2 regions of the Kribbella sp. NPDC048915 genome follow, and region 1 is predicted to be linked to the other one. Evidence: riboswitches for the same ligand, from Rfam matches in the RefSeq annotation. Region 1 holds a riboswitch; the other holds the start of a gene.
What was found. A riboswitch is a leader RNA that binds a small molecule or an ion and turns the genes downstream of it on or off. The one in region 1 is predicted to bind glycine.
Positions count from the first base shown of each region.

Region 2: another riboswitch for glycine. It lies ahead of gcvP (aminomethyl-transferring glycine dehydrogenase); the one in region 1 lies ahead of AB0B82_RS02645 (L-serine ammonia-lyase).

Region 1 is NZ_JBEZFT010000003.1:64,143-69,119, forward strand. It holds gene AB0B82_RS02620 (GntR family transcriptional regulator) at 1-257, shown strand, start outside; gene AB0B82_RS02625 (aminopeptidase P family protein) at 345-1,775, shown strand; gene AB0B82_RS02630 (hypothetical protein) at 1,964-2,191, shown strand; gene AB0B82_RS02635 (alpha/beta hydrolase) at 2,213-2,485, opposite strand; gene AB0B82_RS02640 (DUF3817 domain-containing protein) at 2,586-2,948, shown strand; glycine riboswitch at 2,946-3,051, shown strand; gene AB0B82_RS02645 (L-serine ammonia-lyase) at 3,130-4,503, shown strand; gene AB0B82_RS02650 (hypothetical protein) at 4,484-4,771, opposite strand; gene AB0B82_RS02655 (GAF and ANTAR domain-containing protein) at 4,824-4,977, opposite strand, start outside.
Region 2 is NZ_JBEZFT010000005.1:102,000-106,976, forward strand. It holds gene gcvP (aminomethyl-transferring glycine dehydrogenase) at 1-2,347, opposite strand, end outside; glycine riboswitch at 2,422-2,511, opposite strand; gene AB0B82_RS04715 (MerR family transcriptional regulator) at 2,572-3,141, opposite strand; gene AB0B82_RS04720 (bifunctional nuclease family protein) at 3,416-3,910, opposite strand; gene AB0B82_RS04725 (MerR family transcriptional regulator) at 3,945-4,640, opposite strand; gene AB0B82_RS04730 (FHA domain-containing protein) at 4,627-4,977, opposite strand, start outside.

The DNA of each region.
Region 1 (4,977 bases):
AGCACCTGATCGAGCTCGCGGACAGCGACCGGATGAACGCCATCACCAGCCGCCTGCTCGCCGAGCTGCGGCTGCTGTTCCATGTGATCGCCACACCGCGTGAGCTGCACGAGCCGTACATCGAGCGGAATCGCGGGTTGTTCGAGCTGATCGAGGCCCGCAAATACGAACAGGCTGCCGCCGACTTGCACCAGTACCTGCTCGACTCCGAGGCCGGCCTGCTGACCGCCTTTCGGGACAAGGGCCTTCGCGGATGACCGGCAGCTGCGGATAAGTGCTTGCGCCGCGCCGGGCGTACCTGAGTTGATGGTGGCCATCGACAGTTGCAAAGGGGATCTCAGCTCATGACAGACGACGCCCGGACCGACCAGACGCCGAAGTCCTACCGCCCCATCGACGCGAAAGGGTTCCGGGAGTTCATCGCGCAGGGCTGGGGCCCGGTCGACCGCTCGGTTGCGGTGCCGGCCGGCCTCGCCGAGGCCGCCGCGGCGCACCGGCGCAAGCTGGTCGCCGCGCTGCCCGGTCGCCGGATCGCACTCGGCGCGGGCCGGGCGCCGGTCCGCTCCAACGACACCGACTACCAGTTCCGCGCGGACAGCGACTTCGTCTGGCTGACCGGCTGCCAGGCCGAGGGGGCCGTCCTGGTCATCTCCGCCGACGGCGACGCGACGCTGTACCTGCGCGAGGCGGCCGGGCCGGACGAGGCGGACTTCTTCGCCAACGCCCGCGACGGCGAGCTGTGGATCGGCCCGGTGCCGGGGCTGAAGGATTGGTCCGAGGCACTGCAGATCGCCTGCCGTCCGATCGAGGAATTGCCGGCGGCCGTCCGTGGCGCGGTCCCGTTCATGCTGTCGGTGCCGGGGGTCGAGCCGATGCTGGACGCCCTGGTCCGGACGTCGCCCACCGACGGCAACGCGCTGCGGCAGACCATCGCCGAGCTGCGCCGGATCAAGGACGACTGGGAGCTCGACCAGCTGCGGGAAGCGGTCGCGGCGAGCGTGCTCGCATTCGGCGACGTGGCGCGGGAGCTGCCCGAGGCGATCCGCGGTGGCGGCGAACGCTGGCTGCAGGGCACCTTCGACCGGCGCGCACGGACGGCGGGCAACGGTGTCGGCTACGCGTCGATCGTTGCGGCCGGCAAGCACGCGCCGGTGCTGCACTGGGTCCGCAACGACGGCCCGGTCAACGAGGGTGACGTGATCCTGCTGGACGCCGGCGTGGAGACCCGCACGCTCTACACCGCGGACGTCACCCGGACCTTCCCGGCCACCGGTGAGTACACGGCGGCGCAGCGCCAGGTGCACGACCTGGTGCACAAGGCGCAGCTGGCGTCCCTCGACGCGGTCCGGGTCGGAGCGCCGTACCGCGCCTTCCAGTACGAGGCGCTGCGGGTCCTGGCCGAAGGGCTGCGCGACTGGGGTCTGCTGGACGTCTCGCTCGACGAGCTGCTCGGGCCCGACGGGCAGCAGCACCGCCGGTACATCGTCTGCGGGACCGGTCACTACATCGGTCTCGACGTGCACGACTGCGACGCGTCGCGCCCGGAGGCGTACTTCGCCGGCACCATCGAGGCCGGGATGGCGCTCGCGGTCGAGCCGGGGCTCTACTTCCACCCGCACGACGAGACCGTCCCGCCTGAGTTGCGCGGGATCGGCATCCGGATCGAGGACAACGTGGTGGTCCACTCCGACCGGCTGGAGATCCTCACCGAGGACCTGCCGATCACCACCGACGGTCTCGAGCAGTGGACCCGATCGCACCTCGAGGCCCGCTGAAATCCAGGTAATCAAAATTACCGGTCACGAACAGTAACGTTCTCCGGCCCGGCGCGATGTAGTAGTCGGGGGAGGGCCGAGCTCGGCCGGGCGCGTGGGAGTGGGGGGCCTCGACCATGCGCCGGCCGGGTCGGCCCTGAACTGGGGCCGAGGGGGACCCAGGATTCTGGGCACGGGGAGTAGTCATCATGAACCTGCGAGTGCGAGTAGTGAACTGCGGCCGCCAGCACTGGTACGCCGACATCGACGACGCCGACGATCCGCAGCCGGACGACCCGTTCTGGTACGTCGACAACTGCCGGACCCAGGCGCAGGCCCTGGAGAGCGCCTGCGCCGAGCTCCGGCTGATGCGGAACCGCCTGGTCCGCGGCGACCACCTGGACCGCGTCCTCGAAGTGACCGGCGTCCCGGTCTGATCCACGAGCCGGTCCGACGTACTAGGCTGCCGGCGGTACGGCGGGGCAGTTGCTGCCGCGCCTCGCTACGTCACGCGCAATCAGGTAGTTGTCGATCGTGCGCTGCATGCACGGGCTCTTCCCGTAGCTCCCGTGTCCCCAGCCTTGGTACGTGAGCAGTACGCCGTACCGTCCGAGCTGCCGCTCCACGCTGCGGGCCCAGGTGTAGCCGGTGGCCGGGTCGGCGACGCCGAGCAGTACGGCGCCGGTGAAGACGGCAGCCGCGGAGCGTGGAGTGCGTCGAAGAAGCGTCATACCGCCGATCCTTCGGTAATCGTTTGCTGCGCCGCATCGGGGAACCGCCCCCACGGCACCCCGGACCCCGGCTGGGGGATGTTGTTAGGGTCGGCCGTTGATGACTACCAAACATGCGGCGGTGTTCCGGGTGGTGGCGATCGCCGAGGCGATCTCGTGGACCGGACTGCTGATCGGGATGCTGTTCAAGTACGCACTGACCGGGAACGAGGTCGGCGTGCACATCTTCGGGCCGATCCACGGCGGGATCTTCGTCGCGTACGGGATCACCGTGCTCGCCGTCCGCGGCCCGCTGCGCTGGTCCTGGCCGGTCACGCTGGCGGCGCTGGCGGCCAGTGTCCCGCCGCTGTGCACCTGGTTCTTCGAGATCTGGGCGGTCCGTACCGGCCGCGTGGACGGCCGGATTGACGCGAGCCGGGAGGCCGCCGTACCGTCCACAACATCAGCAAACACCGCCGCATGAACCCGTGCGGGAGAGTCCCGGCTACGGCGTAACCGCCGGAACCGGGCGCCGTAGGAGCAACTCTCCCCAAGAATCTCTCAGGCACCTTCACCGCACGGGCGAGGCACCTCTGGAGGGCGTCCGCCCGACAGAGCGGGGAGGACACCAACGGTCAACGTCGACCGGAAGGAACCTCCACACGATGGCGATCAGCGTCTTCGATCTGTTCAGTATCGGGATCGGCCCGTCGAGCTCCCACACGGTGGGACCGATGCGGGCGGCCCGGACCTTCGCGCTCGGGCTCGCCGCCGACGGCCTGCTGGCCGCGACGGCGCGGGTCGAGGCCCAGCTGTTCGGCTCGCTCGGCGCGACCGGGCACGGGCACGGCAGCAACAAGGCCGTCCTGCTCGGCCTCGAGGGCGAGGACCCCGAGACCGTCGTCACGCACGCCGTCGACGCCCGCGTCGAGACGATCCGCGAGCGCGGCCGGATCCAGCTGGCCGGCCGGCACGAGATCGCGTTCGACGAGAACACCGATCTGCTCATGCACCGCCGCAAGGCGCTCCCGTACCACCCGAACGGGATGATCTTCGTCGCCCGCGACGCGGCCGGCACGGTACTGCGGGAGCGCACGTACTACTCGGTCGGCGGCGGGTTCGTGGTCGACGAGGAGGCCGCGGCGGGGGACCGGATCGTGCCGGACACGACACCGCTGAAGTACCCGTTCACGACCGGCGCCGAGCTGCTCGACCGGTGCCGCGAGTCGCAACTGTCGATCAGCGAGGTGATGCTCGCGAACGAGCTGGCCTGGCGTACCGAGGACGAGGTCCGCGCCGGCCTGCTGCACATCTGGCAGGTGATGCAGGACTGCGTCCGCGAGGGCTGCGAGACCGAAGGCATCCTGCCCGGCGGACTGAAGGTGCCGCGCCGGGCGCATGCCCTGCACCAGAAGCTCAGCCAGGACCCGTGGTCGGTCGATCCGCTCAAGGTGATGGACTGGGTGAACCTGTTCGCGCTCGCCGTCAACGAGCAGAACGCGTCCGGCGGGCGGATCGTCACCGCGCCGACGAACGGTGCCGCGGGCATCATCCCCGCCGTACTGCATTACTACCGGCGCTTCGTCCCCGGATCGACCGAGGACGGCGCGGTCCGGTTCCTGCTGGCGGCCGGTGCGATCGGCGTGCTGTACAAGGAGAACGCGTCGATCTCCGGCGCCGAGGTCGGCTGCCAGGGCGAGGTCGGGTCCGCGTGCTCGATGGCTGCCGCCGGATTGTGCGAGGTCCTCGGCGGTACGCCGGAGCAGGTGGAAAACGCGGCCGAAATCGCGATGGAGCACAACCTCGGCCTGACCTGCGACCCGGTCGGCGGCCTGGTGCAGATCCCGTGCATCGAGCGGAACGCGATGGCGTCGGTGAAGGCGATCAACGCGGCCCGGATGGCGATGCACGGCGACGGCGTGCACGTCGTCACGCTCGACAAGGTCATCAAGACCATGCGCGAGACCGGCGCCGACATGAAGATCAAGTACAAGGAGACGTCCCGCGGCGGCCTCGCCGTCAACGTGATCGAGTGCTGACGCTCACCGAGCCTCGAGCAGCGCGGCGAACTGCGGCCGGGTCCTCGACCTGTGCGTTGTGGCCGAGGCCGGGCAGCGTGACCGCCTGGTCGTGCAGGGCGCGCAACTGGGCGTCGGAGTTCATCAGGTCGTGCTCGCCGCGCGCCAGGACGACCTCGGCCTGACTGCCGGCAACGAGGCGCTGCATGTCCGGAGCACCGACACCGAACGTCGCCAGATCCATCGCAAGCCGCCACCGTCCGTCGGCCTGCAGCAGGACGAGCGTCATGAGAGCAGGCTGACAGACGAGGGCGCCGCGCGCCGGGCGGCTCGGCGCGTTGTCAGCTGCTGACCTGCGCCTCGCGGAGGATCCGGGCGGCGGTCTCGGTCAGGGTCTCGTCGGTGTGGTCGCGGGAGACCCGGACGAGCCGTTGGTAGGCCTCGGCCATGTCGATGCCGTACTCCTCGGCCAGCGCGCCTTTGGCCTGCTCGATC
Region 2 (4,977 bases), on a different contig from region 1:
CGCCCTCGAGCCGCTTCGCCACGTAGTTCGCGGTCAGCACGGCGGCCTTGGTCGCCGCGGTCAGGCCCTCCGCGCCCATCATCCGGATGTACGCCCACGAGATCGCCAGCACACCGGCGGATCCGAACGGCGCCGCGCTGATCGGTCCGACGCCCGACTCCGGCCCGGCCTGGTCGAGCAGCGGGTGGTTCGGCAGGTACGGCGCCAGGTGCGCGGCGACCGCGACCGGACCGACCCCCGGGCCGCCACCGCCGTGCGGGATGCAGAACGTCTTGTGCAGGTTCAGGTGGCTGACGTCGCCGCCGAACTCGCCCGGCTTCGCCAGCCCGAGCAGCGCGTTCAGGTTGGCGCCGTCGACGTACACCTGACCGCCGTGGTCGTGGACGATCTGGCAGACCTCGCGGACGCTCTCCTCGTACACGCCGTGCGTCGACGGGTACGTGATCATGATCGCGGCCAGCCGCTCGGCGTGCTCGGCCGCCTTCGCGCGCAGGTCCGCCAGGTCGATCGTGCCGTCGTCGTTGCCCTTGACAACGACAACCTTCATGCCGGCCATCACCGCGGACGCGGCGTTGGTGCCGTGCGCGCTGGCCGGGATCAGGCAGACGTTGCGGCCCTCGTCGCCCCGCGCGTGGTGGTAGCCGCGGATCGCGAGCAGACCGGCCAGCTCACCCTGCGAGCCCGCGTTCGGCTGGATCGAGACCTTCGCGTACCCGGTCACCTCGGCCAGCCAGCGCTCCAGCTGACCGATCAGCTTCACGTACCCGGCCGCGTCCTCGACCGGCGCGAACGGGTGCAGGTCGGCGAACTCCGGCCAGGTGACCGGCTCCATCTCGGTGGTCGCGTTCAGCTTCATCGTGCACGAGCCGAGCGGGATCATCCCGCGGTCCAGCGCGTAGTCCTTGTCGGACAGCTTGCGCAGGTACCGCAGCATCTTGGTCTCGGACCGGTGCGTGTTGAAGACCGGGTGCGTCAGGTACTCCGTCATGCGCGGAACCGCGATCGCCGCGGCCTCGAGCGTGTCGTCGTACTGCACGCCGAAGGACTGGCAGACCCGGGTCAACGTGGCGACGTCGGTCTTCTCGTCGCAGGAGATGCCGACCTGGTCAGCGTCGACGAGCCGCAGCCAGATCCCGTTCTGCCGGGCGGCGTCGACCACGTCCGCGGCCCGGCCCGGAACCCGGGCGAGCACGGTGTCGAAGAACTCGTCGTGCACGACCTCGACCCCGCCCGCACGCAGCGACGCGGCGAGCTTGCCGGCATACGCGTGCACCCGCTCCGCGATCGCGCGCAGTCCGTCGGGCCCGTGGTAGACGGCGTACATCGACGCGACGACCGCGAGCAGGACCTGCGCCGTACAGATGTTCGACGTCGCCTTCTCGCGCCGGATGTGCTGCTCCCGCGTCTGCAGCGCCAGCCGGTACGCCGGGGCGCCGTCGGCGTCGACCGAGACGCCGACAAGGCGACCGGGCAACGACCGCTCGAGACCGGAGCGTACGGACATGAACCCGGCGTGCGGACCGCCGTAGAACAGCGGTACGCCGAAGCGCTGCGACGAGCCGATCACAATGTCGGCGCCGGCCTCGCCCGGAGCCTCGAGCACGGTCAGCGCGAGCAGGTCGGAGGCCACCGCGACCAGGGTGTCGCGGTCGTGCGCCGCCGCGATCAGCGGCTTCAGGTCGCGAACGACACCGCTCGAGCCCGGGTACTGCACCAGGAACCCGAAGAAATCGCCCTCGGGCAGACCGCCGGTCGTGTCGGCGACGACAACCTCGATCCCGAGTGCCTCCGCGCGGGTGCGCACCACGGCGATGGTCTGCGCGAAGCAGTCGGCGTCGACGAGGAAGCGGTCGGACTTGCTCTTCTTGTTCGAGCGGTGTGCCAGCGTCATCGCCTCGGCCGCTGCGGTCCCCTCGTCCAGCAGCGACGCGTTCGCGGTCGGCAACCCGGTCAGGTCGGACACCACGGTCTGGAAGTTCAGCAGCGCCTCGAGCCGGCCCTGGGAGATCTCCGGCTGGTACGGCGTGTACGCGGTGTACCACGCCGGGTTCTCGACCAGGCGGCGGACGATCACCGACGGCGTGAACGTGCCGTAGTACCCCTGGCCGATCATCGACGTAGCGACGGTGTTGCGCGCCGCGAGCTGACGCAGCTCGGTGAGCGCGTCCACCTCGGACGCCGGCTCGGGCAGCCGCAGCGCCTCGGCGGAGCGGATGGACGCGGGGACCGCGGCATCCACGAGCGCGTCGACGTCGTCGTACCCGAGGACTTGCACCATCCGGGCGACCTCGTCGGGTCGCGGTCCGATGTGGCGGTCCGCAAAGATCGCAGAGAGTTCGGTTGTCATCAAGAGGCTCCGTTGCTGGCTGTGCTGCCGGTGGCCTCCCCCTCTGTCACGCACCCTGCACGCTTCAGAGTCGCCTGCGACACTCGGTCCCTGGGCCTGAGAGGTTCCGGGGAGGAATTGCCCCTTCGGCGCCCGATGACACGGGTCTCTCCCGAGTGCTGTGAACGGCTGTCACGAGGCTACCAGCAACGAAGCCGGAGCTGTGCCTGCAGGTGCCCGGCAGGTCAGCCGGTCATCCGGGCGCGGCGACGGGCGGCGAGCTCGTCGTTCGCGTGCGGGTCGGCGTCCTCGTCGTCGTGACCGTCGGCGCGCTCGGTCGGCAGCTCGGACAGCGAACCCTCGACCTCACGCCAGACACCGCCGAGCGCGATGCCGAAAACGCCCTGGCCGCCGGCCAGCAGATCGATGACCTCGTCCGGCGAGGTGCACATGTACACCGAGGCGCCGTCGCTCATCAGCGTGATCTGGGTCAGGTCGTCGAACCCGCGCTTGCTCAGGTGCGCGATCGCGGTCCGGATCTGCTGCAGCGAGATCCCGGCGTCGAGCAGCCGCTTGATCACCTTCAGCAACAGAACGTCACGGAACCCGTACAACCGCTGGGTGCCGGAGCCGGTCGCGGGACGCACCGACGGTGAGACCAGGCCGGTGCGGGCCCAGTAGTCGAGCTGGCGGTAGGTGATCCCGGCGGCAGCGCACGCCGTCGGCCCCCGGAAACCGACGTCCTCCGGCATCGGCCGCAGGTCGTCGTCGAACAGCAGACCCTGGACGCCGGCAGTGGCGGTAGCGGCTGCCACAGCCTCTGCGTGCGCGTCGGACGTCGACTGCGCCGTCAGATCCGTGTCCCCGGTGCGTGTCACGCCTGAGCCTCCCTGGATACCGACTGGAACGATACCGACCGAAACGAGTCATCTGCGTGGAGTGACAGCACCCCACGACTCCTTCACGGTAAGCCGCCGCCCGAGGCGGGTCAACGACAACCGCACCGAGCCGCGAGCGTGTCGCGACCGCCGTACGAATCGTTACCTAGCCGCACTTGTGCCGGCCACCCGACGCGGCGCGCCGGGAAGGTCAGCTCTTGTCGAAGTCCTCGGGAGTCACCTGGTCGAGGAACTCCCGGAACCGCTCGACCTCCTCTTCCTCCTGCACCTCGTCCGTGCTGTTCGTCTCGCTCTCCGGGACCGGGATACCGGCCTCGGCGAGGATCTCGTCGGCGCAGAACACCGGCGTACCGGTGCGCAGCGCGATCGCGATCGAGTCCGACGGGCGCGCCGAGATCTCGGTCTTGTCGTCGAACACCAGGATCGCCTCGAACACACCGTCGTTCAGGTTCACGATCCGGACCTGGCTGAGGGTGTGCCCGAGCACCCGGATGGTCTCCGCGAACAGGTCGTGGGTCAGTGGCCGGGGCGGCTCCATGCCCTGCTGGGCGAACGCGATCGCACTCGCCTCGGCAGCGCCGATCCAGATCGGCAGATACCGCTCCCCGCCGACCTCCTTGAGCAGCACGATCGGCTGACTCGAGGGCATCTCCACCCGGACTCCGACCACGTCGACTTCGCGCACGTCTTCAGCCTACTCCGCGCGGAAGGTGGAGCGGTTACGGGCGCGGCAGCCTGGACCGCACCAGCGCGGTGTGCAGCCGGACGGTCAGCGCGGCCAGCTCGGCGGTCTGTTCGGTCCGGCGCGGGCCGGTGACCTGCTCGATCAGGCCGACCTCGCGATCCGCCGCGGTCCGGAAGGCACGCAGGTGCCGCGGCTCGATGCCGTACGACGCCAGCTCGGCGGCGACCTGGGCGATCACGATCGCATCGCCCGAATAATGCTTGCCAGTGGCCACGACCAGACCGTGCCCCTCCAACTCGTCGAGCAGCTCGGGCGACACGTCCGCCGCCGTACGGAGTTCCTCGCGGGTCAGCCGCAGCTCGGTGGCGGCGGCGCCGAAGTCCTCAGCGACCGGCTGCCCGGGGGTTTGCGGCGTACTCGGCGCGACCGGCGGGCCCGCGGCGGAGGGCCGCAGGCCACGGTCGATCGCGTCGAGGTGTTCCTTGATCACCTTCAACGGCAGGTACCGGTCGCGCTGGGCCGCCAGCACGTACCGCAGCCGCTCGACATCGGCGGCGCTGAACTTGCGGTAACCGGACGGCGTCCGGGCCGGCGAGACCAGGCCCTCGGCCTCCAGGAACCGGATCTTGGAGATCGTGACATCGGCGAACTCGTCCTGCAGCAGCTTCAGCACCTCGCCGATGCCGCGGCCGCCCGCCGGTGCGTCGGCGCTGGGGTCAGGCTTGGCCACTGGCGTAGTACACCAGCCGGTACTTGCCGATCTGGACCTCGTCGCCGTTGGTCAGCTGCACCTCGTCGATCCGGTCCCGGTTCACGTACGTACCGTTCAGGCTACCGACGTCGCGGACCTTGACGCCGTGCGCGTCGCGGCGGAACTCCGCGTGCCGGCGCGACACGGTCACGTCGTCCAGGAAAATGTCGCTGTCCGGGTGCCGGCCGGCGGTCACCACGTCCACGTCGAGCAGGAACCGGCTGCCCGCGTTCGGCCCGCGCTGGACGATCAGCAGGGCGGATCCGGCCGGCAGCGCGCCGACCGCCGCGGCGTCGTCGGCCGACAGCGGCTCACC